DNA from 2 places in the Faecalibacterium wellingii genome. Region 2 is predicted to be linked to the other one. Evidence: riboswitches for the same ligand, from Rfam matches in the RefSeq annotation. Region 2 holds a riboswitch; the other holds the start of a gene.
What was found. A riboswitch is a leader RNA that binds a small molecule or an ion and turns the genes downstream of it on or off. The one in region 2 is predicted to bind FMN.
Positions count from the first base shown of each region.

Region 1: another riboswitch for FMN. It lies ahead of ribD (bifunctional diaminohydroxyphosphoribosylaminopyrimidine deaminase/5-amino-6-(5-phosphoribosylamino)uracil reductase RibD); the one in region 2 lies ahead of MTP37_RS05990 (ECF transporter S component).

Region 1 is NZ_CP094473.1:2,380,047-2,395,040, reverse strand. Features, by position in the region: gene MTP37_RS11335 (heavy metal translocating P-type ATPase) at 1-1,466, opposite strand, end outside; gene MTP37_RS11330 (DUF6110 family protein) at 1,651-1,932, opposite strand; gene MTP37_RS11325 (phosphoglycerate dehydrogenase) at 2,381-3,541, opposite strand; gene serC (3-phosphoserine/phosphohydroxythreonine transaminase) at 3,707-4,789, opposite strand; gene MTP37_RS11315 (BlaI/MecI/CopY family transcriptional regulator) at 5,122-5,544, shown strand; gene rlmD (23S rRNA (uracil(1939)-C(5))-methyltransferase RlmD) at 5,560-6,987, shown strand; gene MTP37_RS11305 (low molecular weight protein-tyrosine-phosphatase) at 7,050-7,502, opposite strand; gene MTP37_RS11300 (winged helix-turn-helix domain-containing protein) at 7,499-7,915, opposite strand; gene ribH (6,7-dimethyl-8-ribityllumazine synthase) at 7,936-8,412, opposite strand; gene MTP37_RS11290 (bifunctional 3,4-dihydroxy-2-butanone-4-phosphate synthase/GTP cyclohydrolase II) at 8,434-9,630, opposite strand; gene MTP37_RS11285 (riboflavin synthase) at 9,643-10,284, opposite strand; gene ribD (bifunctional diaminohydroxyphosphoribosylaminopyrimidine deaminase/5-amino-6-(5-phosphoribosylamino)uracil reductase RibD) at 10,248-11,372, opposite strand; FMN riboswitch at 11,524-11,638, opposite strand; gene MTP37_RS11275 (zinc ribbon domain-containing protein) at 12,007-12,879, shown strand; gene MTP37_RS11270 (hypothetical protein) at 12,950-13,786, shown strand; gene MTP37_RS11265 (hypothetical protein) at 13,877-14,392, shown strand; gene MTP37_RS11260 (aldose epimerase family protein) at 14,452-14,994, opposite strand, start outside.
Region 2 is NZ_CP094473.1:1,233,252-1,248,245, reverse strand. Features, by position in the region: gene MTP37_RS06005 (bifunctional 5,10-methylenetetrahydrofolate dehydrogenase/5,10-methenyltetrahydrofolate cyclohydrolase) at 1-702, shown strand, start outside; gene MTP37_RS06000 (phospho-N-acetylmuramoyl-pentapeptide-transferase) at 809-1,762, opposite strand; gene MTP37_RS05995 (MATE family efflux transporter) at 2,076-3,494, shown strand; gene MTP37_RS05990 (ECF transporter S component) at 3,620-4,219, opposite strand; FMN riboswitch at 4,446-4,647, opposite strand; gene MTP37_RS05985 (mechanosensitive ion channel family protein) at 4,810-5,895, shown strand; gene MTP37_RS05980 (alanine/glycine:cation symporter family protein) at 5,944-7,458, opposite strand; gene MTP37_RS05975 (ZIP family metal transporter) at 7,728-8,471, opposite strand; gene MTP37_RS05970 (hypothetical protein) at 8,919-9,194, shown strand; gene MTP37_RS05965 (chromate transporter) at 9,370-9,942, opposite strand; gene MTP37_RS05960 (chromate transporter) at 9,939-10,511, opposite strand; gene MTP37_RS05955 (aspartate dehydrogenase domain-containing protein) at 10,620-11,420, shown strand; gene MTP37_RS05950 (NAD(P)-dependent oxidoreductase) at 11,436-12,332, shown strand; gene MTP37_RS05945 (LOG family protein) at 12,375-12,911, opposite strand; gene thiD (bifunctional hydroxymethylpyrimidine kinase/phosphomethylpyrimidine kinase) at 13,174-13,974, shown strand; gene MTP37_RS05935 (thiaminase II/PqqC family protein) at 13,967-14,644, shown strand.

The sequences.
Region 1 (14,994 bases), 1.1 Mb from region 2:
TTCTGCTGCTCGGCTGCGGGAATGGTGCACTTTTCATCCTCAAAGACGAAGTGGTGGCTGCCGATGACCACTCGTTCGCCGCCTACGCGGCTTGCAATGCCGTGGGCCACGATGTACTCCACCTCAGAGTGCATCTCCTCATGGGAAATGCCGTGCTCCTTGGCGGCACGCACCACGGCGTTGGCCATGGAATGGGGGAAGTGCTCTTCCAGACAGGCGGCCAGCTGCAGAACTTCGCGCTCGTTACAGCCGGAGAAGGGCACGACCTCCACCACCTGCGGGGTGGCACGGGTGAGGGTGCCGGTCTTGTCGAACACGATGGTGTCTGCCTTGGACAGGGCTTCCAGATACTTGCCGCCCTTGACGGTGATGTGGTAGCTGCCGCACTCACGCATGGCAGAAAGCACGGCCAGCGGCATGGAGAGCTTGAGCGCACAGGAGAAGTCCACCATCAGGCAGGAGATGGCGCGGGTGGCGTTGCGGGTGAGCAGATAGGTGACCACCGTTGCGCCCAGACACCATGGCACCAGCTTGTCGGCCAGCACCAGCGCACGGTTCTCGGTGCTGGACTTGAGCTTTTCGGATTCCTCGATCATGGCCACGATCTTGTCGTAGCGGTTGGAACCGCCCTCGGCCTTGGCGATAAAGACGCACTCGCCCTCCTCCACAACGGTGCCGGCATAGAGGGTGGAGCCCTCTGCCTTGCGCACCGGCATGGCTTCGCCGGTCAGAGCGGCCTGATTCACCATGGCTTCGCCTTCCAGCACGGTGCCGTCCAGCGGGATCATGTTGCCGCTGCGCACGACCACCTCATCGCCGGAGCGTACTTTGGTCAGAGGCACCAGCACTTCGGTGCCCTGACTGCGCACCCATACCTTGTCTACGTTCAGGGCCATGCTGCGGGCCAGATCGTCCAGACTCTTCTTGCGGGTCCACTCTTCCAGCAGAGAGCCCAGATTCAGCAGGAACATGACAGAACCTGCGGTGCCAAAGTCGCCGCGCAGCAGCGAGACGCCGATGGACAAAGCGTCCAGCACCTCCACTTCCAGCCTGCGGCTCAGCACGCAGCGCACACCCTTCCAGAGAAAGTGGATGGAGCGGAAGGCGGTGTAGGCAGCGTCAAGGGGTGCGGGCAGGAACAGCTTGCGCAGGCAGCGGCCTGCCACCAGATCGAACATTTTATCCTGATATTCCCGGTTCAGCCTGCGGCTGTCGGCGGAGGTGACCAGAGCGTCATACTCGGCCACATCGAACTTATAGCCCGCCAGAACAGCGATGGCAGCGGAACGTCTGCCGGTATAGGTGATGACCACATCGCCGGTGCGCTCGTAAACGGCGGCATGGACAATGGCATCATGGTGGTTTAGATAAGCTTCCAGCACATCGGCACGGTGCAGGGTCATGCGGACTTTTTCCACATGCACGCGCATCCGGCCCTTGCCTTCATGCAGAATGGTACATTTCATATTGCGCAAAGACCTTTCTTATGCAGTAAAACGGCGGGGTGCGCCTGCATCTGGTCTACAGGCTTGCCGCCTTATTCCCCACTTTGTCACTTGCAGTGACATTTCTCTATCGTTCACAAAAAAGAGCCGCCCGAAGGCGGCTCGAAAGCCACGTTGGGGCTTTCAGTGCTTTACGAACCGAAAATTACTCAGCGGTCTCTTCGGTGGTCTCCTCGGCGGCATCCTCGATCACAGCAGCCTCGGCTTCAACAGCACGAGCCTCGTTGATGGCCTTTGCATCGGCCAGAATGTCACCGGCCTGCTCCTGGACCTTGCTGACGGTCTCCATGGTGGAGTCCTTCATGCGCAGCACGGCAGCGGTGGTCTGGGTGTAGACCTTCTTGGCGTCATTGCTGGACAGCAGCTTAAAACCGGCAGAACCGAACAGCGTACCGGCGGCGAACAGTGCGATCTTCTTGATATCCATAGTAACTTCCCTACCTTTTCTATTTCCTGTCAGAGGCCCTGCACCGCAGGACCTGTAAGATGAATATACCGGCCCAAAAGCCGGAGAACAGGGTGGACATTTCCCTTCTGTCGAGCCTATTGTAGCACAGAATTTACCATTTTCAAGCTTTTTCTTGAATGTTAATACATGTAAACTTTTTACGATGTGTAGTTAGAAAAAGCTATCTCTAACGCGTTTTTTGAGACAAACTACAGTTTGTAAATGGAAACTAACCGGCAGATGGGACGAGAAAGAATTTCCAGCTTGTAAAAAGTCCTGGTTTGGAAATGCAGTTTGCCGCCACGGCCCTTCTCGGTGAAAAAGCAACCCGGAAAAATCCGCAGATTTTTCCGGGTTGCTAAAATAAAAATCGTTTTCCGCTGAAGATGCCCAGAGCGAAGCGGCGGGCATTTTAAATCGTTTTGCTTTACAGGATGCGCACCCGGATCACGGCGGGGATGGCAGCCAGCTTTTCGGCCAGCTTCTTGTCCACAGCACCGGTAGCATCCAGCATGGTGTAGGCCATGTTCTTCTTGCTCTTGTTCACCATGTTTTCGATGTTCAGACCGGCTTCGGTGGTCAGGGCGGTGATCTGGCTGATCATGCCGGGCTCGTTTTTGTGGATGATGCAGATGCGCTTGCCGCCTGCGCGGGGCTGGTTGACCTCCGGCATGTTCACCGAGTGGATGATGTTGCCGTTCTTCAGGTAGTCGCTCAGCTCCTTTGCAGCCATGACAGCGCAGTTGTCCTCGGCTTCCGGGGTGGAAGCGCCCAGATGCGGGGTGCACACGATGCCGGGCTTGCCCAGAATGGCCTCAGACGGGAAGTCGGTCATGTAGCCGGACACCTTGCCGGTCTCCATGGCTTCCAGCAGGGCTTCGGTGTTGACCAGTTCGCCGCGGGCGTAGTTCAGGATCTTCACGCCATCCTTGCACAGGGCAAGGGTCTGTGTGTTGATGGTGTCCTTGGTGGTGGGCAGGTAGGGCACATGGATGGTGATGTAGTCGCACAGCGGCAACATGTCGTTCAGGTTCACGCAGTGGTGCACCTGACTGCTCAGGTTCCATGCGGCGTCAATGGAGATGTAGGGGTCGTAGCCGTAGACCTCCATGCCCAGCTCAATGGCGCAGTTGGCCACGCGGGAGCCGATGGCACCCAGACCGATGACACCCAGCGTCTTGCCCTTGATCTCGTTGCCCACGAACTGCTTCTTGCCCTTTTCCACGGTCTTTGCCATGGCGGGGTCGCCGGTCAGGCCCTGACACCACTGGGCAGCAGCAGCCACATTGCGGCTGCCGGCGATCAGCATACCGATCACCAGCTCGGCCACAGCGTTGGCGTTGGCACCGGGGGTGTTGAACACCACGATGCCCTGCTCGCTGCAGCGCTCCAGCGGGATGTTGTTCACGCCGGCACCGGCGCGGGCGATGGCCAGAAGATTGTCGTTGAAGGCGGTATTCAGCATGTCGGCGCTGCGGACGAGGATGCCGTCCGGGGCATCGGTGTCCACAGCTACGTCAAACTGCTTGTTGTTCAGCTTTGCCAGACCCACCGGGCTGATGGCGTTCAAAGTTTTGATGGTGTACATAGTCCAGATTTCCCTTCTATTATACGAGAACCCTCTCAGTCACGGCTTGCACCGTGCCAGCTCTCCCGAAGGGCGAGCTTAGAAAGCGGGTTCGATCAAGTTGTCCTTCTGATAAAAAGCTCCCCCCTCGGGGGAGCTGCCGAACGAAGTGAGGCTGAGAGGGTTTTATGCATTTTCCTTGCGGAACTTCTCCATGAAGTCCACCAGCTTATCCACGCCCTCGGCAGGCATGGCGTTGTAGATAGAAGCGCGCATGCCGCCCACCAGACGGTGGCCCTTCAGGTTCACGAAGCCTGCTTCTGCAGCTTCGGCGCAGAACTTCTTGTCCAGATCTGCATTGGGGCTGGTGAAGGTGACGTTCATGGTGCTGCGGTAGCGGTGCTCCACAGGATTCGTGAAGAAGTCCTGACCGTCCAGATAGTCGTACAGCACCTTGGCCTTGGCTTCGTTGATCTTCTGCATGTTGGCAAGACCGCCGATGTCGTTTTCCAGATACTTGAGCACCAGACCGGTCATATAGATGCACCAGCAGGGGGGCGTGTTGTACATGCTGTCCTTGCCCAGCAGGGTGGTGTAGTTCATCATGGTGGGCACATTGTCGGCGGCATGGCCCAGCAGGTCATCGCGGACGATGGCAATGGCCATACCGGCGGGGGCCACATTCTTCTGCACGCCGAAGTAGATGCAGCCGTACTTGGTCACGTCCACCGGCTTGGAGAGGATCATGGAGCTCATGTCTGCCACCAGAGGCACACCCTCCACCTGCGGCACCTCCACGAACTGGGTGCCGAAGATGGTGTTGTTCTGGCAGATGTGGATGTAGCTGGCATCCTTATCATAGTTGATGGCGTTCACGTCCGGGATGTAGGTGAAGTTCTTGTCCTTGCTGGAAGCAACGATGTTCACCTCGCCGAACTTGGCGGCTTCCTTGGCGGCAAGGTTCGAGAAGTTGCCGGTGACAAGGTAATCTGCCTTGCCGGTGGTCATGAAATTCAGCGGGACCATGGCGAACTGCTGGGTAGCACCGCCCTGAAAGAAACCGACCTTGTAGTTGTCGGGAATGTTCATTACCCGGCGCAGGGTGGCCTCGGTGTCCTTGATGATGGCATCGAACCACTTGCTGCGGTGGCTCATTTCCATCACGCTCTGACCGCTGTCGCCGTACTCGAGCAGCTCTGTCTGTGCCTGCTTGAGCACCTTCTCGGGCAGCATGCTGGGGCCTGCGCTGAAGTTGTAAACTCGTGCCATAATGAACTCTCCCTTTCCTGTATCGCACAGCACCGCGGTTTTCTGCGGTGCGTTCTGTTTGATTGCTGTAGCCGTAGTATACCGGTTTTGCGGGGGCGAAAACAAGAGCATCTTTGCACAAAGATACGGCGCAAAAGCCCCTGTGCAGGCACAAAGCACACAAATGTCCTTGACGGAAAAACAAAAATTAAGACAAATGTAAAATATAGCCGAAAAAGCCTGATTCCATCGGCATTTCCGGCTCTTGCACTTTTACGGGAAAACAGGTATAATGAAGAAACAAAGACAAATGTAAAAGCAAAAAAGATGCGGAAAGGAGGGAGAACAGCAGGATGTATGGCATCCCGGACAGTGTAAAGCCGCTTTCGGCGACAGAGGAGCAGGTGATGCTGGCGGTGTGGGCCTGCCGTGCGCCCGCGACCCGGCGGGACATCGACGAAAAGCTGCGTGCAAAGGGCTGGGCCCCGGCGACCGTGCTCAACTTTCTTTACCGGCTGGAGGAGAAAGGCTGGGTGAAAAGCGGCAAGGACGGCAACCACAACACCTATACCCCGGCCATCACCCGGCGCGCCTATAATGTGTGGAGCATGCGCGAACGGCTGGACACCCTCTTTGGCGGCGACCTTGCGGCGGCGGTGCACGCGCTGGTGAGTGAGAGCGGTTGCGGCCAGAGCGAGCTGGAACAGGCCATGAAGGTGCTGGAGGAAAAGCATCTGGAAACGGAAGAATATGATCTGTATGACCCTTATGGATAAAAAGGAGAGCGGAAGATGGATTGCAAACTGCGTGCCAAGAACTGCGGCGGCTGCCCGATGCTGGGCATGGACTACGCCGCACAGCTGAAGCAGAAAGAAGAGACCGTGAAAAAGCTGCTGGGCAGATTCGGCCCGGTGGAACATATCCGGGGCATGGAAACGCCGTACCACTATCGGAACAAGGTGATATCCACATTTACCACCGGCTGGGGTGGAAAACTTACCTCCGGCATTTACGCGGCAAACAGCCATAAGGTGCTGCCGGTGGAAAGCTGCCTTTTGCAGGACGAAGTGCTGGACAAGACCATGCTGGCTGTGCGCGCAGCGGCGGGCGCCTGCCATTACCAGCCTTTCAATGAGGATAAGGGCACCGGCCTTCTGCGTCACTGCCTGCTGCGGCGTGGCGTCATGACCGGGCAGGTGATGGTGGTGCTGGTAACGGCCCAGCCGGTGCTGCCGGGAGCCAAAAACTTTGTCAAAGCACTGCTGACTGAAGCCGGAAGGCAGGGCGTGACCATCACCACCATCGTGCAGAATGTGAACAGCCGCAGGACCAGCGTAGTGCTGGATGAAGCGGAAAAGGTGCTGTACGGCAAGGGCTTCATTCTGGATACCCTCTGCGGCAAGACCTATGCCATCAGCCCACGCAGCTTTTACCAGATCAACCACGCCCAGACCGAAGTGCTGTACGGCCTTGCGGTGGACGCCGCAAAGCTGACCGGAAAAGAGGTAGTGCTGGATGCCTACTGCGGCATCGGAACCATCGGCCTGACCGCCGCCGACCATGCAAAGCAGGTGGTGGGTGTGGAGCTGAACCGCGACGCAGTGCATGACGCCATTGGCAATGCAAAGCACAACGGCGTGAAGAACGCCCGCTTCTTTGCCGCCGATGCCACCCAGTGGATCGGCGAGGCTGCCGCCGCAGGCGAGCGGGCAGACGTGATCTTTATGGACCCGCCGCGGGAGGGCTCTACGCCGCAGTTTATCGAAAGCGTGGCCCGCATGGCCCCGAAGCGTGTGGTGTACGTCAGCTGCAACCCGGTCACGCTGGCCCGGGATCTTGAGCTGCTGACCCGAAAGGGATACAAAGTGGAGAGCAGTACGCCGGTGGATATGTTCCCCCACAGTGAGCATATCGAGACGGTATGTGCATTGTCCAAACTAGATATCTACCAGAAGATCACGGTGAATCTGAAAATGGATGAACTGGATGTGACTGCTGCAGAGACCAAGGCTACCTATGAAGAGATCCGGGAGCACGTCAAGGAACACACCGGTCTGAACGTGAGCGACCTCTATATTGCACAGGTCAAGCAGAAATGCGGCATCAAGGAGCGGCAGAACTACAACAAGCCTAAGGCTGAGAACCCCAAGCGGCTCAAGTGCCCGGCGGAGAAGGAAAGAGCCATCCGGGAGGCGCTGAAGTATTTTAAGATGATTTGAAATAAAAAAATAGACGGATGTCTGTCAACTGGCAGACATCCGTCCGTTTTTATGATAATCTGTTATGATCGCAGTTCCTCAAGCAATGCCGTGCATCCTTCCAGTATATCCTGCCATGTGGCTTCAAAATCTCCCGTGAACCATGGGTCTGCCACTTCACGGGGATGATCCGTATGCGCCATCAGCAGCGAGACTTTATGCTGTGGGTCTCCGCCGACAAGCCGCAGGATGTCGCACAGATTACTTTCGTCCATGCCAATCAGATGATCATACCGTGTATAATCCAGCCGGGTCATCTGCCGGGCGGTCTTGCCGTTGCAGTCGATGCCATGTTCTGCCAGCTTCTGCCGTGCAGGAGGATAGACCGGATTTCCGATTTCCCATGCACTGGTGGCGGCTGATGCGATTTCAAATTGCTCGGATAGTCCTGCCTTGGACGTAAGGTCTTTCATCACATACTCCGCCATCGGGCTTCGGCAGATATTTCCGAGACAAATAAATAAGATCCTGGTCATGCCGGGTCGTTCTCCTTTTGGCTTACAAAAGCATAGCCGCCGTGGGTAGTGCGGATAAAGCTACCGCAGCCGGCCAGCTTCTTTCGCAGATTGGAAACGGTATTTGCCACGACCTTTAAGGTGTCGTCACAGTTTTGTCCCCACACAGCACGGAAAAGCTCTTCTTTTGAGAAGATTTGTCCTTCGTGGGAGGCAAGCATCAGCAGCAAATCGAACTCCAGTCGTGTAAGGGAGACTTTTCTGCCGTTGCACGACACTTCGTGGGTCATTCCATCCAGTGTAAGCCCCGGAAGAATCAACTTCTCCCATGAATCAATGGATATTTGCTCTGCCTCGATGTGCTCTCGTTCCAGAAGCATCCGGATCTTCTGCTCCAATTCCGGGTCAGGCTGTCGGGTCTTTATAACGATCATGGCAAACTCCTGCGTGTATTTTACTCTGCGGCGGTATCCATTTCCCGGAGCAGGTTTACCATCTCGATGGCACTGACTGCACAGTCATAGCCTTTATTACCTGCTTTGGTGCCTGCCCGCTCGATGGCCTGTTCGATGTTTTCGGTGGTCAGAACACCAAAGAGGACGGGAACCCCGCTTTCCAGCGAGACCGTGGCAATGCCTTTGGAAACCTCATTGCACACATAGTCGTAATGGCTGGTAGAACCGCGAATCACGGCACCAAGGCAGATCACAGCATCATACTTTCCGCTTTTTGCCATTTTAGAGGCAACCAGTGGGATCTCAAAAGCACCCGGAACCCATGCAACATGAATATCAGCGTCCTGCACATCGTGCCGGAGCAGACCATCCATTGCTCCGCTCAGAAGTTTGGACGTGATAAATTCGTTGAATCGGGCAGCTACGATACCGACCTTGATATTCTGAGAAACCAGCTTGCCTTCAAATGTTTTCATTTTTAAATACCTCTTTCGTTGTTAATATTCCAGAAGATGCCCCATCCGTGCCTGCTTCGTTTTCAGGTAAAACAGGTCATACGGGGTCGCCGTCATCTGAATGGGTACGCGCTCGGAGATCTCCAGCCCAAACTCGGAGAGCTGATATACTTTGTCCGGGTTATTGGTAAGCAGGCGCAGGCTTTTTACGCCAAGTTCCCGGAGGATCTGTGCGCCGAGATAATACTCCCGTTCATCTCCATGGAACCCCAGAGCGAGATTGGCTTCCAGCGTATCCATGCCCTGCTCCTGAAGTTCATAGGCACGCAGCTTGTTGATCAGACCGATGCCCCGGCCTTCCTGCCGCATATAGAGCAGGATACCCCGGTCTTCTTTTTCGATCTGCGTCATGGCAGCGGCCAGCTGTTGGCCGCAGTCACAACGCAAAGAGCCAAATGTATCTCCTGTCAGGCATTCCGAGTGGACGCGGCACAGAATATCCTTTCCATCGCCAATGTCACCTTTTACCAGTGCAATGTGATGCTCTCCGTTCAGGCGGCTCACAAAACCATAAGCTCTGAAGGTGCCATACTTGGTGGGCAGGTTCACCGCCGTCACCTGATCGACCAGTTTATCGTGACACTTGCGGTACTCCTGTAAATCACGGATGGTGATGAATTTGATCTGGAAACGCTCTGCCAGCTTTGCCAGTTCAGCGGTGCGCATCATCGTGCCATCCTCCCGCATGATCTCGCAGCACAGGCCGCATTCTTTCAGCCCTGCCAGACGGCACAGGTCAACGGTTGCTTCCGTGTGACCGTTGCGCTCCAATACACCGTTCTTTTTTGCCAGAAGGGGGAACATATGGCCCGGTCTGCGGAAATCTTCTGCTTTTGCGTGATCGTCCACACAAGCCATCGCCGTAATGGAACGCTCTGCGGCAGAAATGCCCGTAGAAGTAGAAACGTGGTCGATGGACACCGTAAATGCCGTTTCATGGTTGTCGGTGTTATGCTGCACCATCTGCGGAAATTGCAGCTTCTGGACGAAAGCCTCGGACATCGGCATACAGATCAGACCTTTGCCGTGGGTCGCCATAAAGTTGATGTTTTCGGTGGTGGCAAATTCGGCAGCACAGATGAAGTCCCCCTCGTTTTCACGGTCGGGGTCATCCGTTACCAGAATGATTTTTCCTTGTTTCAGGTCTTGCAAAGCTTCGGGAATGGTATTGAAGTTCATCCTAAACTCTCCTTAAAAGCCGCAGCGCAGCAGCATTTCTTTTGTGAGCGTGTTTTGCTTCGGTGTTTCTGATGAAAGCAGCCTCTCGATATATTTTCCAACAACATCGGTTTCCAAATTGACAAAATCCCCTTTGTGCCGTTGGTTCAGGTTCGTCTGACGGACGGTGTGCGGTATCGTGGACACGGAAAAGCCCGTAGGTTCCACCGCAGCCACGGTCAGGCTGATACCGTCTATTGTGATAGAGCCTTTTTCGACGACATAGCGAAGGATCGCAGAATCTGCATGAATGGTGTACCAGATAGCCGTATCGTCTTTTCGGATATTAGCAATGCGTCCGACGCCATCCACATGGCCTGCTACGATGTGTCCGCCAAAACGTCCGTTGGCCGGCATGGCACGTTCCAGATTGACAGCACTTCCAATGGTGAGCTGTGCAAGTGCAGAGCGGTTCAAGGTCTCGTGCATGACATCCGCAGCAAAGCTATCCGGGAAGAGCTGCCTGACGGTCAGACAGATGCCGTTGACGGCGATGCTGTCGCCGATCCTGGTTCCTTCCAGAACCGTTTTTGCACGAACAGTCAGTACGGCGGAATGCTGTCCCCGATTGATGGATTTTATTGTTCCGACTTCTTCCACGATTCCGGTAAACACGGGTACTCTACCTCACTTTCGATCAGGAAATCTTTGCCAAGCTGTTCCAATCGGCTGTTCTTCAGGCGGAATGCAGCATCCGGAAGCGGGACACCTGCACCCTCAATGGGTGCTTTGGCATCCCTTCCTCCGAACAGCTTCGGGGCAATGTAAGCCTGTACCTGCTGCACGATGCCGCTTTCCAGTGCAGACCAGTTCAAGGTTCCGCCGCCTTCCAGCAGAATGCTGTCGATCTGCTCCTGCCCCAGCTGTTCCATCAGTTGCAGAAGATTCACATGACCGCAATGCGCTTCCAGACAAAGGACCCGGCACCCGGCCTGTTGATATGCCGCCTGCTTCTCCGGGTCGCCGCAGCAGGTCGCAAGAATGGTCGGAACCTGTTTGGCGGTCATGACCACCTGTGATTGCAGCGGTGTCCGCAAATGTGTATCACAGATGATCCGGACGGGATCACGGCCACCCTCTATCCGGCAGGTCAGCAGCGGGTCATCTGCTAGGATGGTTCCGACTCCCACCATAATGCCGCGGAATCGGTGTCGCTGCCGTTGAACATGATTCCGGGCAATTTCCCCGGTGATCCATTTGGAAGCGCCTGTGTATGTGGCGATTTTTCCGTCCATCGTCATGGCGTATTTCATGGAAACGAAGGGGCGTTTTGTGGTGATATAGTGGAAGAACACCTTGTTCAGCGCATCGCATTCCTCTTGCAGAACATTTTCGGTCACATCTATGCCGTGTGCGCGCAGGATTGCAATTCCTTTTCCAGCCACCAGCGGATTCGGGTCAGCAGAACCCACGACCACCCGGTGAATGCCCGCGTCCAGAATCGCATCCACGCAGGGCGGCTGCTTTCCGTAATGGCAGCACGGCTCCAATGTCACATACAGGGTCGCTCCCTGCGGACCTTCGGTGCAGGATGCCAGCGCATTGCGCTCCGCATGAGCCTGACCGTATCTCTGGTGCCAGCCCTGTCCGATGATCCTGCCCTCTTTTACGACCACGGCACCCACCATCGGGTTGGGAGATGTCCATCCGCAACCCTTTTTTGCAAGCTGCAAAGCCAGACGCATATAGTCTTTGTCGTTCATCGTGTCGCCTCCAAAAGAAAAAGCCCTGAACAAAAACGTTCAGGGCAAGCCGAAAAGACACAAGGGACCCTTGTGCAAAAAAGAAAGCTCCAGAATGCAAACGCATCCCAGAGCAGCCTCCACAAGCGCAGAACCGTGCGGGCTCTGCGCTTGGTATCTTCTTTCATCCAGACTGTACTGTCGGCTTCGGAGTTTCACCGAATCATGCCTTACGGCTCGTGGGCTGTACCACCGGTAGGGAATCGCACCCTGCCCTGAAGATTTCTGATTTAATTACAGCGGCATTATAGCACGGCTCCTTTCGGATTGCAAGGGCATTCTGCAAACCGGGACGAAACCGGGATGAAGCGAATCGCTACAACAATAAAATCACATCGTCCGTAGGACAATGTGAACGGAGAATCCAAAGGGGCGCGGGTCGCCAGTGGCGACCTCAAAATGCGTTGCATTTTGAAGCGCTTGACCGAGCCGACAGGCGAGAGCAGCGCACTTTGGCACACGACTTTGCTTGCAAAGTCGTGTGTGTTACACCTTAGTTTCGGCTGATGCGAAAAAGGGGCTGCGAGAGGCTCCGGCAAGCACCTGTTCTGCGGCAGAAGGATGCGCGGATGGGCATGGTCTGCATGAAGGTCTGGTGTCAGAAGAAGTCTGGCAGGCCGCGCAGGTCAAGATGAAAGCCAATGCACAGAAGTATGAATTGGTAGCTCGTCCCAAAACAGATCGGGTGCACCTGCTGTCCAACATTGTGAAATGCCCGGTTTGCGGTGCGGGAATGTATGGCAATAAGTCTATCAAGAAGCGACCGGACGGGACAAAGTACAAGGACTTCTATTATTACGGCTGCAAGCACCGCAATATGCAGCGGGGCTACAAGTGCGATTACCGCAAGCAAATTCAAGAGGAAGTGCTGGATGCGGCAGTTGCTGAAGTGGTGTCCAAGCTGGTCAGCAATCCCCGTTTTGCCGCTATGATGCAAGAGAAGATCAATATGAAGGTGGATACCACTGCCATTGAGCAGGAGATTGCCGCCTATGAGAAGCAGCTGCGGCAGCACTACTCCACAAAATCCCGGCTTATGGAGGAGATCGACAGCCTTGACCCGGACGACCGGCACTTTATCGCCCGGAAATCCGACCTTGACGACCGCCTTTATAAGATGTACGATAAAATCGAAGAGGTGGAAAATGGACTGATGGATGCCCGGGCAAAGAAGCAGGCCATTGAAGCCGACAAAATCACAGGCGACAACATCTATAAGATCCTGATTTGCTTTGACAAGCTTTATGCCACCATGACCGAGGCGGAACGCCGCAGACTGGTGGAGATTTTGATCGATGAGGTGCAGATCTACCCGGAACGCCAGCCTAACGGACAGTGGCTGAAGTCCGTCCGGTTCAAGCTGCCCATCATCGACCATGACCTTGAATTGAGTTTGGACAATCAGGATCGTGTCGAGGTGGTATGTGCATTGTCCAAACTCCAAGGAAAACACATGATGAGAAAATAATCGGTTTACTTATGAGCAAACTCGGAACACCAAAACCTATTCATGACAACATCGGGGGGAGATGAGAACCATGTTGACAAGGGAAGATGTGTTGGACAAAATTCTAACCGGTGAGTTGACGCTGCAAGATGTCGCTGCGAACGGATGGATGTGTTCTGTAACACGGCGTATCAGTAAAATAAAGCAACCATGGGGTGGCTATATAAGGCCGAACGAGTTTACACAAACAGTACTTGACGGTGGTGACATTGACGACTTAAATTCGGAGGAAAATATATCGCCTGGATTGGTTGGTCTGGCGGTGGATTACCTTACGCGTTTTATGACTGGAACCCCGGCAGAGGAGACATTTTGCATTTCAAGAATGGGTGCAATGGGCATTCGCCGGTTAGAGCAGTTCCAACAATTGCTACTTAATATAAATGGACTGGATGACAATTCTATTGATGCGGCTGTAAAATTATCTGGGTTTGATTCTGTGTGTAGGGCGGGGATTATGGCGTATCGTCCGGTGGAGGATATAAAGCCTGATGCACATACAATTGAAAATATTCGCACGATGGTTGAACGTTCTCAACGCTTTTTTGAGATTTACGGCCCGAAAGTATTGGATGGCTTGACTTTTGAAGGTGGATATACTGGTTATGTTGCTACTGGTGATGGCGATTTCTTGACAGACGATACTCTCTGGGACTTTAAAGTGTCAAAACGAAAACTCCAGAACAAGCATACTCTTCAATTACTTATGTATTGGCGTATGGGAATTCACTCGATTCATCCGGAATATAAAAACGTAAAGTATCTCGGCGTATACAATCCGCGGATGAATGTGGTATATCGACTTGATGTAAACTTGATTTCTGAAGAGGTGATTTCGGAGGTGGAGTCTAAGGTTATTGGATACTGATGGTTAATATATGGAAAATTCAAATAAAAAAACATTAAAAAATGGAGATACGCTAATTAAATTGGATGAGATAAGAAAGAAGGTAGCCCAATGAACGCAAATATCAATTATGATGAGATCCCGGATACCAGTGCCGTGCAGGAGGACCTGCTTGCGGCGCTGAGCAGCCAGCATGTTACCGTGCACACGAATGAAGAGCCGGACTTCGACTACATGGAAAACGAAGATGTGGCCTTTGTGGTCAAGAATCCGCACAACGAAGAGAATCTGCTCATTGAACTGGGCGGAGAGTTCTCGGTGTTCTTCGGCCTGTGGCACGGGCAGTACAAGGCGGTGGAGTATGACTACGACCGCATGAAGAAGGACATTGCCGCGATTCTGGCGGGCAATGCCGGTGTGCTGAGCCTGTACACAGACGGCAAGTGGCAGGGCAGCACTCTCTGCCCGGAGAAGGTGTCTGCCGATGCCGACATGGAAAAGCTGCTGGAACGCTGCTGGCAAAAGCAGGAACCGAAGGAAAAACTGCTGGCACAGGGCGGCAGGGTGGAACTGCTCTACTGGGACCCGGCGGAAAATAAGAGCTTTATGATTCCGGCAAAGAACTGAACTATAACAAAAAGGACACACCATGGTAGGTGTGTCCTTTTTGTTATACGATACGAAGCTCAGACCTTCTCGATGGTGATGCTCCAATCGGCGGTCATGGCCTCGTCCGGCTCCAGCACCTCGTGCCGGCCTTCCTCGTTGACGCTGTTGGCCCAGCCGTTCCAGGGCTCCATGCACACAAAGCTCTCGGCATCCTGCTGCCACAGCACGGCGTGGTCGAAGCTGTCATCTGCATCCACAGTCACCTTGTGGCCGTTGCCGCTGTCGGTGAGGGTCATGGGGAACTGTACGCCGGTCAGCAGGCGCACGCTGTTGTCGGCGCCTTCCTTGCGGGTGAGGGTGATCTTTTCCGGGGCAGCGGGCTGATCGCCCTTGGCGCTCTCGGAGCAGGTGGCACAATGGATGTCGAAGTCCACGTTTTCCAGCTTGGAAGCCTTGAAGTAGGGGTGGAAGCCGAAACTGAAGGGCATGTTGGTATCGCCCTCGTTGATCACGGTCATGTTGATGGCGGCAGTATTGCCTTCGAGGTTGTAGTTCATCAGCACGGTGAAATCAAAGGGATAGAGGAATTTGGTCAGCGGGGTGGACTCCAGAATCAGGGT
Region 2 (14,994 bases):
GTGATCGCCCGCTGCGGCAAGGTCGGCGTGGAGGTAAAGCAGTTTCTGCTGCCTGCCGATGCCTCTCAGGACGAGCTGCTGAAGGTGATCGCAGAGATCAACGCAGAGGATGCCATCCATGGCTGTCTGCTGTTCCGTCCTCTGCCCAAACAGTTTGACGACCGCACTGTGCGTGCGGCTCTGGCTCCGGAAAAGGACATTGACGGCATCACAGACGGATCGCTGGCCGGAGTATTCACCAATACCGACCTCGGCTACGCTCCCTGCACTGCACAGGCCTGCCTTGAGATCCTGAAGTATTACAACATTCCGCTTTCCGGCAGGCGTGCTGTCGTAGTGGGACGCAGCCTTGTGGTGGGCAAGCCCGCCGCCATGATGCTGGATCGTGAGAACGCCACTGTGACCATCTGCAATTCCCGCACCCGGGATCTTCCCGCCCTGTGCAGAGAAGCCGATGTGGTCGTGGTCGCCATGGGCAAAATGGGTGCCGTGGGTGCCGACTGCCTGCGGGAGGGCCAGACCGTGGTGGATGTGGGCATCCATGTGAACGAAGAGGGCAGGCTGTGCGGTGACGTGAAATTTGCCGAGGCTGAACCCATCGTGGATGCCATTACCCCTGTGCCCGGCGGCGTTGGCACTGTGACCACCTCGGTGCTGGTAGGCCACGTGGTGCAGGCCGCAGCGAAAAAGGCCGGGCTGTAACGAATCATAGAACTATAAAATAAAAGACGCTTGATCCACTGCTGTATGCTTCCCTGCCGGGGAAACCTATTCAGACAAGGCCAAGCGTCTTTTTTATTGCTATATTTTAGCCGCGGACAAGGAGCAGCAGCAAGGCCGACGCCACGCACTGCAGGATCAGCCAGCGGGCCACCACCTGTTCGTCGCTCCAACCCTTGTTTTTGCGCACATGGTCGTGCAGCGGGGTGCGGGTGTTCTTGAGGATCGAAATATGCAGGAAGCGCTTCAGGCTGATCTTGATAATGCCCAGACTTCCATCCACGATGAACACGATGGCAGCCAGCAGGAAGGCAAAGGGGTGGCCGCACTTGAGCGACAGCATTGCAATGAAAAAGCCCATGGCGCGGCTTCCGGCGTCGCCCATCAGCAGGCTGGAAGGTTTTGCGTTGGACCACAGATAGGCCAGCAGTGCACCCATGAACACAACGCCTGCAGTGCCGTACTCGGCCAGCTCTGTTTTATAGGCCAGCAGGTAGGTGCCGATGGTCACGACTGCCACGCTGGCAGACAGACCGTCCACGCCGTCGGTGCAGTTGACCACATTGATGCTGGCCCAGATCAGAATGACGATGAGCAGCAGGTACACTGCATACGGCAGGGTGAAACTCCACTGCAAAAAGTGCACGCCGCAGCCGTTGAAGTTCAGGTAAGTGGCACCGGCTACAATGGCGATCACAAAATCGATCAGGCCTTTTTTGTACTCATTCCATGCGGTCTCTGCCGCATCGTCAAAGTAACCGGACAGCATGGACGCAATAAGCAGCACGGTATAGATGACATACTCCACCTTGAAGGGCAGGAAGGCCATCGACACCAGCGCGATGCACAGCACGAAGATCAGGCCGGAACCGCGGGCCTTGCCCTTGGAAAGTGCACCATTCACCGCAAACTCGCGGCCATGGTCATGGGGGAGCCTGTCATGAAAAACGGAATCCATCAGAGCCGTGAGAGCAAATGCCAGCAGAAATGCCAGAGCATCCACGCCGCGCTGTCCCACGACCGAAAGCAGCAGTTCGATCATATTCAAAGTTCCTCTTTCTTTTATTCTTACTGTGAAAGAAGTGTATCACGCTGCCCGTAAAAAATCAATCACTCACAGCGAAAAATGTGTCTTTGATTGACTTTTGTCGTGCCTGCACCTATAATAGTGTATTAGTTTGTCAAATTTTGCTGTTTGGGCTGTTGCTTGCTTTCCGGGCTTTTATTCGTGAAAAAGCGTTTGGAGCGGGCCGCAGCCCACAGCAAACGCAAACTATAAAAATATATTTTCCGCTGAATATGGCAAAGCGTATGCGGCGCCATTTTTTAATGTGTAATCAGGATAAGGAGAACCAATGACCATTTCCCTTGAGCAGCTCTCGGCACAGATGCGCCGGGGCGAACAGGTACCGCTGCGGCACACCATGCAGGTGGTGCTGACTCTGAGCATTCCGTCCATCCTGCAGCAGATCGTGGTAACAGCGGTGGAATACATCGACGCGGCCATGGTAGGCCACATCGGTGCATCGGCTACAGCCTCCATCGGCATCGTCAGCTCCAGCACCTGGCTCATGCATGGGATGCTGGCCGGTCTGTACATGTCCTTTGCCATTCAGGTGGCGCAGTATCTGGGGGCCGACCGGCAGGCAGACGCCCGCGGTGTGCTGCGCCAGTCTATGATCTTCAACCTTGCAGTGGGCCTTGCGGCAGCCGCCTTTGGCATCGGCATCAGCCGGTTTCTGCCCGGATGGCTGGGGGCAGACCCGTCCCTGCGGGCGGATGCATCGGCTTATTTTGCCATCTGGTCCGCTTCCCTGCCCTTTTTGATGGTCATGGGCACCTATTCCTCTATGCTGCGTTCCTGCGGCGACGCCCTGACGCCGGGCCTGATCAGCGTATTGACCTGCGTGCTGGATGTGATCTTCAACTTCTTCTTCATCAACCCCACCCGGCAGATGACGGTGCTGGGCCGCACCATGACCGTATGGGGTCTCGGCTGGGGCGTGCCGGGCGCGGCGCTGGGCACCGCCTTTGCCACTGCCATCAGCGGCACGCTGACGCTGGCACTGCTGCTGCTCCGCGATGGCCCGCTGTGCATCCGCAAGCCCGGCTCCTGGCAGATCACCAGAGCCTGCCTGCAGAACCTCTGGAAGGTGGGCACACCGCTGGCCGCCGAACGCGCGGCCCTTTCCTCCGCACAGGTCCTGCTCATCCGCATCGTGTCCGGCCTTGGCACCACTGCCATTGCTGCCAATAGTCTGGGCGTAAGCGCCGAAAGCCTGTGCTATATGGCAGGCTACGGCATTCAGGATGCCGCCCTTGCACTGGTCGGTCAGGCTGTAGGCGCAAACCGCCGGGATATGTCCAGACGTTTTGCATGGCTGTGCACCTGCATGGGCATAGGCATCATGGCTCTGACCGGTGCAGGCATGTATCTGTTTGCGCCCAATCTGATGGGCATCTTCACCGCAGACACCGCAGTCATTGCACTGGGTGCGCAGGTGCTGCGGATCGAAGCTCTGGCCGAGCCCATGTTCGGAGCCAGCATCGTTGCCAGCGGGGCCATGCAGGGCGCCGGCGACAGTGCCGGCTGCTTTGTGCTGAACCTCGTCAGCATGTGGGGCATCCGGCTCACCCTTGCCACCCTGCTGGCCCCGCGTTTTGAGCTGGTGGGCGTGTGGTTTGCCATGAGCTTTGAGCTGACCATGCGCGGCGTGCTGTTCCTTGTGCGGCTGGCACGCGGCAGATGGCTGGACAAGGGCGCACTGGCCTGATCGACTGCTGGCGAATCTATTTTCCTGTAAATAAACAGCTCCCCGACCGGGAACCGCACTGCGGGACCTGACCGGGGAGTTTTGCTGTGGTTATTTGATTTGAGAAGAAAAAAGTGGAGAACAAGTTACTTTCTGCCGTGCAGGATGGGAGACAGCGGCTTGTAGATCAGCAGGCACAGTGCTGCGTCCAGCAGGCCCTTGACCAGCGTAAAGGGCATGTTAAAGATGACCAGACACTTGATGAGGCTGTCTGCGGAGGGCAGGATCGCCTGATACATGCCAAGGATCGCCTCCAGCGGCATATGGTAGAAGGTGACATAGGCCGGATAAGTAATAAAGTAGTTGGACGGTACGCTGAACACAGCCATGGCTGCAGCGCCTGCAATAGCACCAATGATGGCGGTCTTGCGGCTCTTGTGGTGCTTATAGACAACGCCTGCCACAGCGGAGAAAACCGCACCCAGCATAAAGTTGCACAGCTCACCCACACACGCGGTGGAGGTGCCCTTGATGACGATGTGCAGCAGGTTCTTCATAAAGCTGATGACCACGCCGTACACCGGGCCAAGTGCGAATGCGCCCAGCAGAGCGGGCAGGTCGGAGAAGTCCATCTTGACGAAGGACGGGATGAGCATCGGGATGGGAAACTCAATGAACATCAGGATAAAGGCCACCGCGCTGAGCATGGCGGCAACGGTAAGATTGTGGGTCGTGTTCTTTTTCATGGTTATGATTCCTTCCCGGGCAAAAGGCCCTGTAAAAATGTTCCGAAAGCTCTTTTCGTATCGCAGAAGCTGTTCCCGTAAGCATTGCACACCGCCTGAGCGTCTTTGTCATTCGTTACGCCCTGCTCATGAAAGCAGTTTCTTATTTTGGAACGGGAAGGACAAACAGAAAAGCGCCCTGCTGCAACAAAAAACACTGCAACAGGGCGCGTAGACAACAATTTGCCTGCCGTTTCTTACATCCGGACTATACCGTTGGTCCCGGAATCGCACCGGGTCAGCACCCACAAAAGGTGGTCGCGGACTTGGAGATCTCTCTCATTGTCATTGCGCGCCGTTTGAACTTTTTTGTTCCTTTGGCACGCTCCGGCAACGAAAGCAACTTCCTTACCGCCAGTGGGGAATCACGCCCCGCCCTGAAACGAACTTTCTGGCACAGAGTATAGCGTGCCGGCCCCGGCTTGTCAAGAGGAAACTTTTTGATTTGTATATTTTTTATCAAAGTATTCCTTTTTTGTTTTCCTCTCAGCCTTGCTCCGGCGGGTGTGATATGATATCATGGATGCGCTGTAAAAATTCAGGAGGTTAAAATGATTTTCTCGATCCGTGATCTCTCGTTTGAACTTGGCTCGCTGCTTCTGGAAGGCTGGCTGGCGCTGGCTGCGCGTGCGGTGTGCGCCCTGCTCATCCTGCTGGCCGCATGGCTCGTGCGCCGCTGGCTGAACAAAAAGGGCATTCCGGCGCTGCTTGCCCGCAGCTGGTATTTTACCGGCACGCCCATCCTGCTGCGCAGTTTTTCCACCCCCATCCTGCGCATGTGCAGCGTCATTGGTGTGTATCTGGCCGCCGCTTCCCTGCCATGGGCCATTTCCGGCATTCCAAAGCTGCTGCTGCTCTGTTTCCGTCTCGCCATGACCCTTCTGGTCTGCGAAGGGCTGCATGCCGCATCCGATCTGGCCGACCTGCTGCTGGCTTCCTGCAGCCCGGAGATCCGCTCCAACAAAACGCTGCGCTCTCTGCTGGATACCACCTACAAGGTGCTGGTCATCGTGCTGTGCGTGGCTGCGTTGGCGCAGGAGGTGGGCTTTCCCATCGGCAGCATCGTAGCCGGTGCCGGGCTTGTCGGCCTGACCATTTCGCTGGCTGCACAGGAAAGCGCCAGCAACCTGTTTTCCGGCATCGTCATCCTGCTGGATAAGCCCTTCTCGGTGGGTGACTGGATCACCGTGGGCAGTGTGGAGGGCGAAGTGATCGACATCAATTTCCGCTCCACCCGCATCCGCTCTCTGGATAAGACCATCAATATCGTCACCAACAGCCAGATCTGTGCTTCCACGGTAAAGAACGCGGCCCTGCGCACCATGCGTCCCTATAAATTCAACCTTGGCGTCACCTACAATACTACCCGTCCCAAGCTGGAAAAGCTGATGAAAGACCTGCAGGCCATGCTGGATGCCAGCCCGTATACCAACAAGGGCACCAACATCGTGCAGCTGGCAAACTTTGGGGATTCCAGCATCAACATTCTGGTCTCCGCCTATCTGGTGACCAATGTCTACGCCGAGTTCCTGCAGATGCAGAACGACCTGAACCTGAACATCATGGATATCATGCAGGCTGACGGTGTGGATTTTGCCTTTCCCTCCACCAGCGTGTACATTGAAAAAAATTCCTGACACCAGAAAAAATGCCGCTCCAGCCAAACCGGAGCGGCATTTTTTTGTTTATTCATTTGCAGCCTTATCCAGCTGCACCTCTGCAGCTTCTTGCGCCTCTTCTTCCTTCTGATAGATTTCAAATGCCGACCACATGGGGGCAATGTTCCTGCCGCAGAGCTGGCGCTCAATGTAGTTCTTCGTGATCTTTGCCACCGTGCCGGACAGTGCCAGCACACCGATCAGGTTCGGCAGCATCATCAGACCATTGAAGGTATCGGACAGGTCCCATGCAAGGCCCAGCTTCATGGTGGCACCTACCATCACCATGCCCACGAACACGACCTTGTAGCCAACGCTGGCCTTCGTGCCAAAGAGATACTCAAAGGCCTTGGTGCCGTAGTGGCTCCAGCCCAGCACAGTGGAGTAGGCAAACAGCAGGATGGATACTGCAACGAACTTGGGCCCGTAGTGCCCGAACACGGTGGAGAATGCCTGCCCCACCAGTGCACTGCCCTGCACATCGGAGAGCATGTGTCCGGTTTCCAGATCCACAAAGCCAGTGGTCAGCACCACCAGCGCCGTAAGCGTACAGACCACGATGGTGTCAGCAAAGACCTCAAAGATGCCCCACATGCCCTGCTGCACCGGTTCCCGGACATTGGAGGACGAGTGCACCATGACCGATGAGCCAAGGCCCGCTTCGTTGGAGAATGCGCCGCGCTTGAAGCCCCATGTGATGGCCTGCGAGATGCCGTAGCCCAGAATACCGCCGCCCGCTGCAGGCAGTGCAAACGCACCCTTGAAGATGGCTGCAAATGCGGCAGGGATCGCCGTGAAATGTGCACCCACCACGATCAGCGCGCCTACAATGTACATGATCGCCATAACGGGGACGATCTTCTCTGTGACAGCCGCCACACGCTTCAGACCGCCCAGAATGACCAGAGCGGACAGAAGCACCAGCGCAACGCCTGTGACCACGTTCGGGATGTTGAACGCAGAGCTCATATTGCCTGCAATGGAGTTGATCTGGCTCATGTTGCCAATGCCGAAAGATGCCAGCACGCAGAAGCAGGAGAACAGGACCGCCAGCACCCGGCCCAGAGCCCTGCAGCCCTTCTTGGCCCCCAGACCGTCAGCCAGATAATACATGGCACCGCCGGACCACTCGCCCTTTTCGTTCTTACGGCGGTAGAAAATACCCAGAACATTCTCGGAGTAGTTGGTCATCATGCCGAGGATCGCCATGACCCACATCCAGAAGATGGCACCCGGGCCGCCGCTGATGATCGCCGTGGCAACACCCACGATGTTGCCCGTACCAATGGTGGCCGCAAGCGCCGTACAAAGGCTTTGGAACTGGCTGATGGCCATATCCTCTTTGTTCGTATGGGCCGTTACCTTTTTGTTGGTAAAGATGGCTCCAATGGTGTTTTTCATCCAGTGGCCAACGTGCCCGAACTGAAATCCGCCTGTCCGCACCGTCATGACCAGACCGGTGCCGAACAGCAGCGCCAGACCGATCGGCCCCCAGACCACTCCATTGACCGCGCTGTTGATGCTTGTGATGGTATCCAGCATCCTGATTTCCCCCTCTTGTTAAAAAATGCGGGCAGGAACCTTTCAAGGCTCTGCCCGCATGTCAGGATGCTTATTCCACACTCCGGTGCGCACCTCAGCAGGCAGTCACACCTTTGTGTCTGTTCGTTCTTGCCCCGTACCCTCTTGCGGATACGTTGCATACAGGGTATCATAAAATTTCCGCATACGCAAGATTTTCCGAAAAATGCAGGAATTTTCAGTTTGACCACGCCTGTGCTGAATTTTGTTATCGTATGACTTTTCATCGGTTATAATGCCACATCAAGCGCCATCATCAGCGCAAACCCCAGCACGATGCTCACCACACCGGCAGGCTCATCCTCTTCCACCGCCTGCGGGATCATCTCCTGCGCGGTCACGCACACCATGCAGCCTGCCGCCGCACTGAGCAGCCACGGCAGTGCAGCACCGACCTGCTCCGCAAGGGCGAAGGCCAGCAATGCGCCCAGCGGCTCCACCAGCCCGGACGCAGCGCCCGCCAGAAACGCCCGAAGCCGTGTACAGGAGCCATGGGCCAGCGGCAGACTGACCGCCGCACCTTCCGGGATATTCTGCAGGCCGATGCCAAGGCTCAGTGCCAGTGCCCCGCTGATGGCATCCGGCTCCCCGGTCGACGCCATGGCAGCGGCAAGCCCTGCCACCATGCCCTCGGGCAGATTGTGTAAGGTCACAGCCAGGATCATGCGGCCGCTGTGCCCTGCCCCGCCTGCCAGCAGCTGCCCGGCAAACTGCTCCACCTGCAAAAGGCCCACTGCGCCCAGTACGAGCCCTATCGCCGATGGGATCCACGCAGGCAGTGCCAGACCGCGTCCCCGCTCAATGGCGGGCAGCAAAAGGCTCCACACGCTGGCCGCCAGCATAATGCCTGCCGCCATGCCGCACAAAATGCGCTGTGTGCAGGGCCGGGCCTGCCGCCGCAGCAAAAACACCCCCGCTGCGCCCAATGTAGTGCACGCCGCCGGAAACAGCAGCACCCATGCAGTCAAGATCATCCGGTTCAAAACAGCATTCCCCCTTTGCCCGTTGTATGTGCGCAAAGGTAAAAAGGTGCAGAGCTGTCCGGAACGCCCTGAAAAAGCTTTCCCGTGCAATGCGTCGGCCGCATCCGCACCCGAGATTCTCTCAGCTTTATTTCTGTCCGGAGCAAAGTCTTATTCCGCAGGTTTTATCTGAACAAATTATACGACCCTTCCACCCTCATAAAAAGTTGTTCCAGCTCATCTGCCGTTTCTTTGCCTTCCGGTTCAATTTTGCCAAAAAGCCTTTGACTTTCGTCAACAAATTATAACAAAAGCGTAGATTTTCTTGAAGATATCACTTCTTTGCCCAAAAAGCTCTTGATTTTTCAAATAAAAAGACTAGAATATCTTCTTGCAGCAAGGCTCCTCCTGTGGGGCAGCTGCAAGAATACTTTTGCATGAAGCAAGGAGATTTTAGATATGAAACTCAAGAATGTTTGTGTTGCTGTTGTCGCTCTGGCTCTGGCTGTTGGCATGACTGCCTGCGGCGGTTCTGCTTCCTCCACTGCTGCATCCTCTTCCGAGGCTGCTTCTACCAGCACTTCTGTTGCTGCTGAGGCCGAGGAGGACGCTTCTTCCGCTGTTGCAGAGGAGAACGGTTCTTCTTCTGAGGCTGCATCCAGCGAGGCTGCTTCTTCTGAGGCCGCTTCCAGTGAGGCTGCTTCCAGCGAAGCTGCTTCTTCTGTTGCCGCATAATTCAGGCAGCACTCTTAGTTCAAGGAACGATCAAACCGGGCACGGAACTTTTTCTGTGCCCGGTTTTTTTGCAGCAAAAATGCGCCGGAAAGGTTTATTGGGAACCTCCCGGCGCATTTTTCAGGAGCTGCCATCCGAAGCAGGATGCCCCTCAGGCAGCGTGCAATGCTTATTCTTATATTCCCCAGAACAGGATCCCCAGTCCTGCAGAGAGCAGGATCATCCCAATGGGCGATGGTGCTTTGCCCTTTTTCCGGCGGCAAAGGGCATGCAGCCCCCACAGCAGCAGGAACACCACAATGGAACGGAGATCCGGTGCAATGCCTGCCTTGTCCGCTGCAAACCCGGCCAGCGTAGAAAGCGCCATGTTGACAGCAGTTGCCAGGATCATCGCCACCACACAGGGACGAACGCCGCCAAGAACTGCGTTGACTCCCGCATACTTCATCAGGTTCTGCAGCACCGATGCAACGAGCAGGATAATGACAAAGGACGGCAGCACCACGCCCAATGTCGCGCACAGCGCACCCCAGAAGCCGCCCTGTGAAGCACCGATGAAGGTGGCCATATTGATGGCCAGCGGGCCGGGTGTGGATTCCGACACGGCAATGAAGCTGAGAAATTCGCCTTCCGTCAGCCAGCCGTGTCCTAAGACCGTTTCCCGCACCAGCGAGATCATCCCGTAGCCGCCGCCGAAGGACAGCGCACCGATCACGAGGAAATTCCAGAAAAGTTCTACATAGATCACGGCTTCTTCTCCCCCTTCCGCAGCTGCTGTACTGCATACACCAGCAGCCCGGCCGCACCGCTGAACAGGATGTAAAAAATGGAAGAGAAGGACACTGCTGCAATGGAACAGCCCACCATCGCTGCCGCAACCGTGGTCAGGATGACGATATTGAAGACGCTGTGTTCCAGCTCCTTCAGCATCTTCAGTCCGGCGGAAAGGATCAGATAGATCACACACACCTGAATACCGTGGAACGCACTTGCCACCACCGAAAGGCGGAGGAACTGGTCAAAGAACAGCGAGATCAGATAAATGACCGCGAAGGACGGGAGACACACCGCCACCGTGGACGCCGCCGCGCCTGCCGCACCCTCGATCTTGTAGCCGATATAGGTGGCACTGTTCACCGCCACCGGGCCGGGCGTAGACTCCGCAATTGCCACCATGTCCAGAAATTCTTCTTTTGTCAACCACTTTTTCTCTTCCACAAATTCATTCTGCAGCAAAGCCACCATGGCATAGCCGCCGCCAAACGTGAACGCTCCAATTTTGAAAAACGTCCAGAAAAGCTCCTTTGTTTTCGACATAGCTTTCTCCTTTCTTGCACCTTATTATATCATTTTTTGTTTTCATATGATATACTTTAATGGAATATGCTGCTTTCTTTGGAAAAAGCAGAAAAAGGAGTTTAGGATATGAAAACAAAATTTGGTATCGTAGGCTGCGGATTTCTGGGCAACATTGTGGCCGATGCATGGAAGAACGGTCTTCTGCCGGACTACGAGCTGGTGGGCGTGACCAGCCGCACCCGTGCTTCGGCAGAAAAGACTGCCGAAACAGTGGGCTGTGCCGTGTGTGACGATGTGGATGCTCTGCTGGCGCTGGAGCCAGAGTACATCGTGGAGACCGCTTCGGTGGAGGCTGTGCGCGCCATGGCTGTGCCTGTGCTGAAAAAAGGCGTGAACCTGGTCATCATTTCCATTGGCGCGTTTGCAGACCTTGCCTTTTATGAGCAGGTCAAGGCCGCTGCCGCAGAGGGTGATGCCAAGGTGCATCTGGCAAGCGGTGCCATCGGCGGCTTTGATGTACTGCAGACCGTCACCCTGATGGCTCAGGCCCAGCAGCTGGCCGAGACCGCAGGCATCGAGACCCACACCGGCGCAAGGGGCTTCCGCAACACGCCCGTATGGGAGGAGCACCTGCTCACCGATACGGAAAAGACCACTGTGTTCACCGGCAATGCCAAGCAAGCCATTGCCACCTTCCCGCGCCGGGTCAACGTAGCCGTGGCCACCTCTCTGGCCACCACCGGCCCGGAGATCACCGGCGTGACCATGCATTCGGTCCCCGGCTGGGTGGGTGACGATCACCGCATCACTGCCGAGATCGAGGGTGTGAAGGCTGTGGTGGACATCTGCTCTTCCACCAGCGCCATTGCTGGCTGGAGTGTGGTTTCCCTGCTGCGCAATCTCGCTTCCCCTGTGTGTTTCTATTAAAAGGAGGATCTGCACATGTTCCATAAACTGGTAGCCATTGAGCCGGTCAGCCTGATCCCCTCCGCTGAACAGGAGCTGCATCAGTATGCAGAAGAGGTGACCCTGTACCGCGATATCCCGGCGGACGATGACGAGATCGTGCGGCGTATCGGGGATGCAGATGCCGCGCTTCTGAGCTATACCTCCCGCATGGGCAAAAGCGTGATCGAGCGCTGCCCGAATATCCGTTACATCGGCATGTGCTGCAGTCTGTACTCGGAGGAGAGCGCCAACGTAGATATCGCCTATGCCCGCACCCGCAGCATCAAAGTGCTGGGCATCCGGGACTACGGCGACCGCGGCGTTGTGGAGTACGTTCTGCACGAGCTCATCGGCATCCTGCACGGTTTTGGAATGCCCATGCTGCGGGACGAGCCTGTGGAGATCACCGGGCTGAAGGTCGGCATCGTCGGGCTGGGTGTGTCCGGCAAAATGATCGCCGATGCGCTGCAGTTTATGGGTGCCGACATTGCCTATTACAGCCGCACCCGCAAGTCCGATGCCGAAGCCTCCGGCATGGCCTACAAGCCGCTGGCACAGCTGCTGACCGAGAGCGAGGTGGTGTTCACCTGCCTGAACAAAAACGTCCTGCTGCTGGGCAAAGACGAATTTGCGCAGCTGGGCGAGGGAAAGGTGCTGTTCAACACCTCCATCGGTCCGGGCTTTGACTCGGCCGCACTGGAAGATTGGCTCACTCTGCCAGGCACCCATTTCTTCTGCGATACCCGCGCCGCTGCAGGCCCGGTGGGCGAGGGCTTTTTTGAACGCGAGAACGTACACTGCGCCAATGTTTCCGCCGGGCGCACCAAGCAGGCCTTTGTGCTGCTGAGCCAGAAGGTGCTGGCAAATATCCGCACTGCTCTGGGAGAATGATATAAAAAGGGAACGCTTCCCGGCCGTGAGAAGCGTTCCCTTTTAGGCTTTATTCAAAATTGTTGTGATCTCTTCCAGATTCGCCGCAAATCGGATGCCCCGCTGGCGCTGCGGCGTGGAAAGCCCCTTCTCGATCATTTTGTCCAGCAGTGCCTTCAGGCTGTCGTAGTAGCCGTTCAGATCATAAAGGATGCAGGGCGCATCCAACTGACCCAGCGAGACCCGGGACATCACTTCTGCAATTTCTTCCAGCGTGCCGGTGCCGCCGGGGAATGCGATAAAGGCATCCCCCAGCTCGATCATCTTCGTCTTGCGCTCAGCCATGTCTCTGGTAACGATCAATTCGGTCAGGCCATCATGCTGCAGCTCCTGCTGAATAAAAAACTGCGGCTCTACACCGGTCACGGTGCCGCCCGCATCCAGTGCGCTCTGCGCCAGCAGGCCCATCAGACCGCTGCGGGAACCGCCGTATACAAGGTGATGCCCGTTTGCGCCGATCCAGCTGCCCAGCTCCCGGACAGCCGCTGCCAATGCCGGATCGCTGCCTTCATTTGCCCCAAGATAGACTGTAATGTTCATGGTGTTTCCCCTTTTTGTTTTTTCTCATTTTACCACGTTCGCTACGCTTTGCAAAGCCCGGCACTACTTGCAAATAAAGCTGCACTGTGGTATGCTTGTGCACAGAAAAGGGAGCTTGCAAAAGCAGGCTGAGAGTGGGCTGTCTGCCCAGACCTGTGACCTGATTTGGATAATGCCAACGTAGGGAGATACCACTGCTTCAGCATGCGGAAATGTCTCCTTGTGGGCATTTCCGCATTTTGATGCAAAGGAAGTTATTGCTATGAAAACCGCATTGACCATTGCCGGCAGCGATTCCAGCGGCGGTGCCGGCATTCAGGCCGATATCAAGACCATGACCGCCAACGGCGTGTATGCCATGAGCGCCATCACCGCCCTGACCGCCCAGAACACCACCGGTGTTACCGGCATTTTTGAAGCCACCCCGGAATTTCTGGCGCAGGAGATCGACGCCATTTTTACCGACATCTACCCGGACGCCGTCAAGATCGGCATGGTATCCTCGGCTGAGCTGATCGGGGTAATTGCTGAGAAGCTGCGCAGCTATGATGCAAAGCATATCGTGGTGGATCCCGTGATGGTAGCCACCTCCGGTTCCAAGCTGCTGCGGGATGACGCCGTGCAGGCACTGACCGAAAAGCTGCTGCCCATGGCAGAGGTCGTCACCCCCAATATCCCGGAGGCCGAGATCCTCTCCGGCATGAAGATCACCGACGCGGCAGGCATGGAAGCTGCCGCACAGCGCATCAGTGAAAAATATCACTGCGCCGTGCTGTGCAAGGGCGGCCACCAGATCAATGACGCCGACGACCTGCTGTGGCGGAACGGCTGCGGCAAGTGGTTCCGGGGCAGACGCATTGACAACCCCAATACGCACGGCACCGGCTGCACCCTGTCCAGCGCCATTGCATCCAATCTGGCAAAGGGCTATGATCTGGATACTTCTGTGGAGCGGGCAAAAGCCTATATTTCCGGCTGTCTTTCTGCCATGCTGGATCTGGGCCATGGCTCCGGCCCCATGAACCACATGTTTGCACTGAAGGGAGAATTTGTTGGTGAGTGAGCAGTCTTTTGTGCAGCAGCTGGTACAGGAAAGCCTGCCCGTGTGGGAGCAGTGCCTGCATTCGGAATTTCTGGAAAGACTTGCGGACGGCACGCTGGACGAAGCCTGCTTTAAGGGCTACATTGTAGAGGACAGCCTTTACCTGCGGGAATATGCCAAGGTGTTCGCATGGGGCATGACCAAGGCGGCAGATATGCAGACCATCCGCACCTACTATTCCCTGCTGTCCTTCGTAAACGAGAACGAGGACGCCGAACGCCTGCGCTGCCTGAGGCAGTTCGGGCTGACCGATGAGGGCATCCAGAGCCTGCCGCTGCGGCCGGAGAACCGCGCCTATGTGGACTACATGATCGACACCGCCAGAAACAGCGAGGACGCAGCCGAGTGCATGATGGCCTGCCTGCCCTGCATGCTGAGCTACAGCTGGATCTTCCAGAAGCTGCTGAAAGAGCACCCCGCTGTGCAGGATGCCCCCTATGGTGCGCTGGTGGCAGACTATGCAGGCAGGGACTACGAGGAAGCCTGCCGCGACTGGGCTGCATTTGCAGAAAAGACCTGTAAGGGCCTGAGCCCGGAGCGCCTTGCCCGCTGCCGCGAGATCTTCCATGCCTGCTCTGTGTATGAGCTGGATTTCTGGGCCATGGCGGCTTTGCCCCGCAGCGACCTGTAATTATTCTGAACATAAAAATGCACCCGGCGTGTGGGCAGGACCACAGCAGCCGGGTGCATTTTCTTTTGCGCAGTCAGGCAGGCATTAAAAGTCCGACTTCTCGTGATTTTTTCGCAAACGCTGTCCGTGGTGCAAACCACTGCGGGCAGTTTCTGTTTTTCCACGGAGTACACTTCTTGCAAAAAGTGAACAAAATGCCTCTGCAAAAAGCGCGGCAGATTCTTCTCATCTGCCAAAGTTTTGCCCGGAATGCATTTTCTGCTGGACAATGCCGCCCGGCTGTGCTAAAACAATGTCAGGAACCCGCAATGGTGCAGGCCTTCAGGTCACGTGCGCCATTGCGGGCTTTT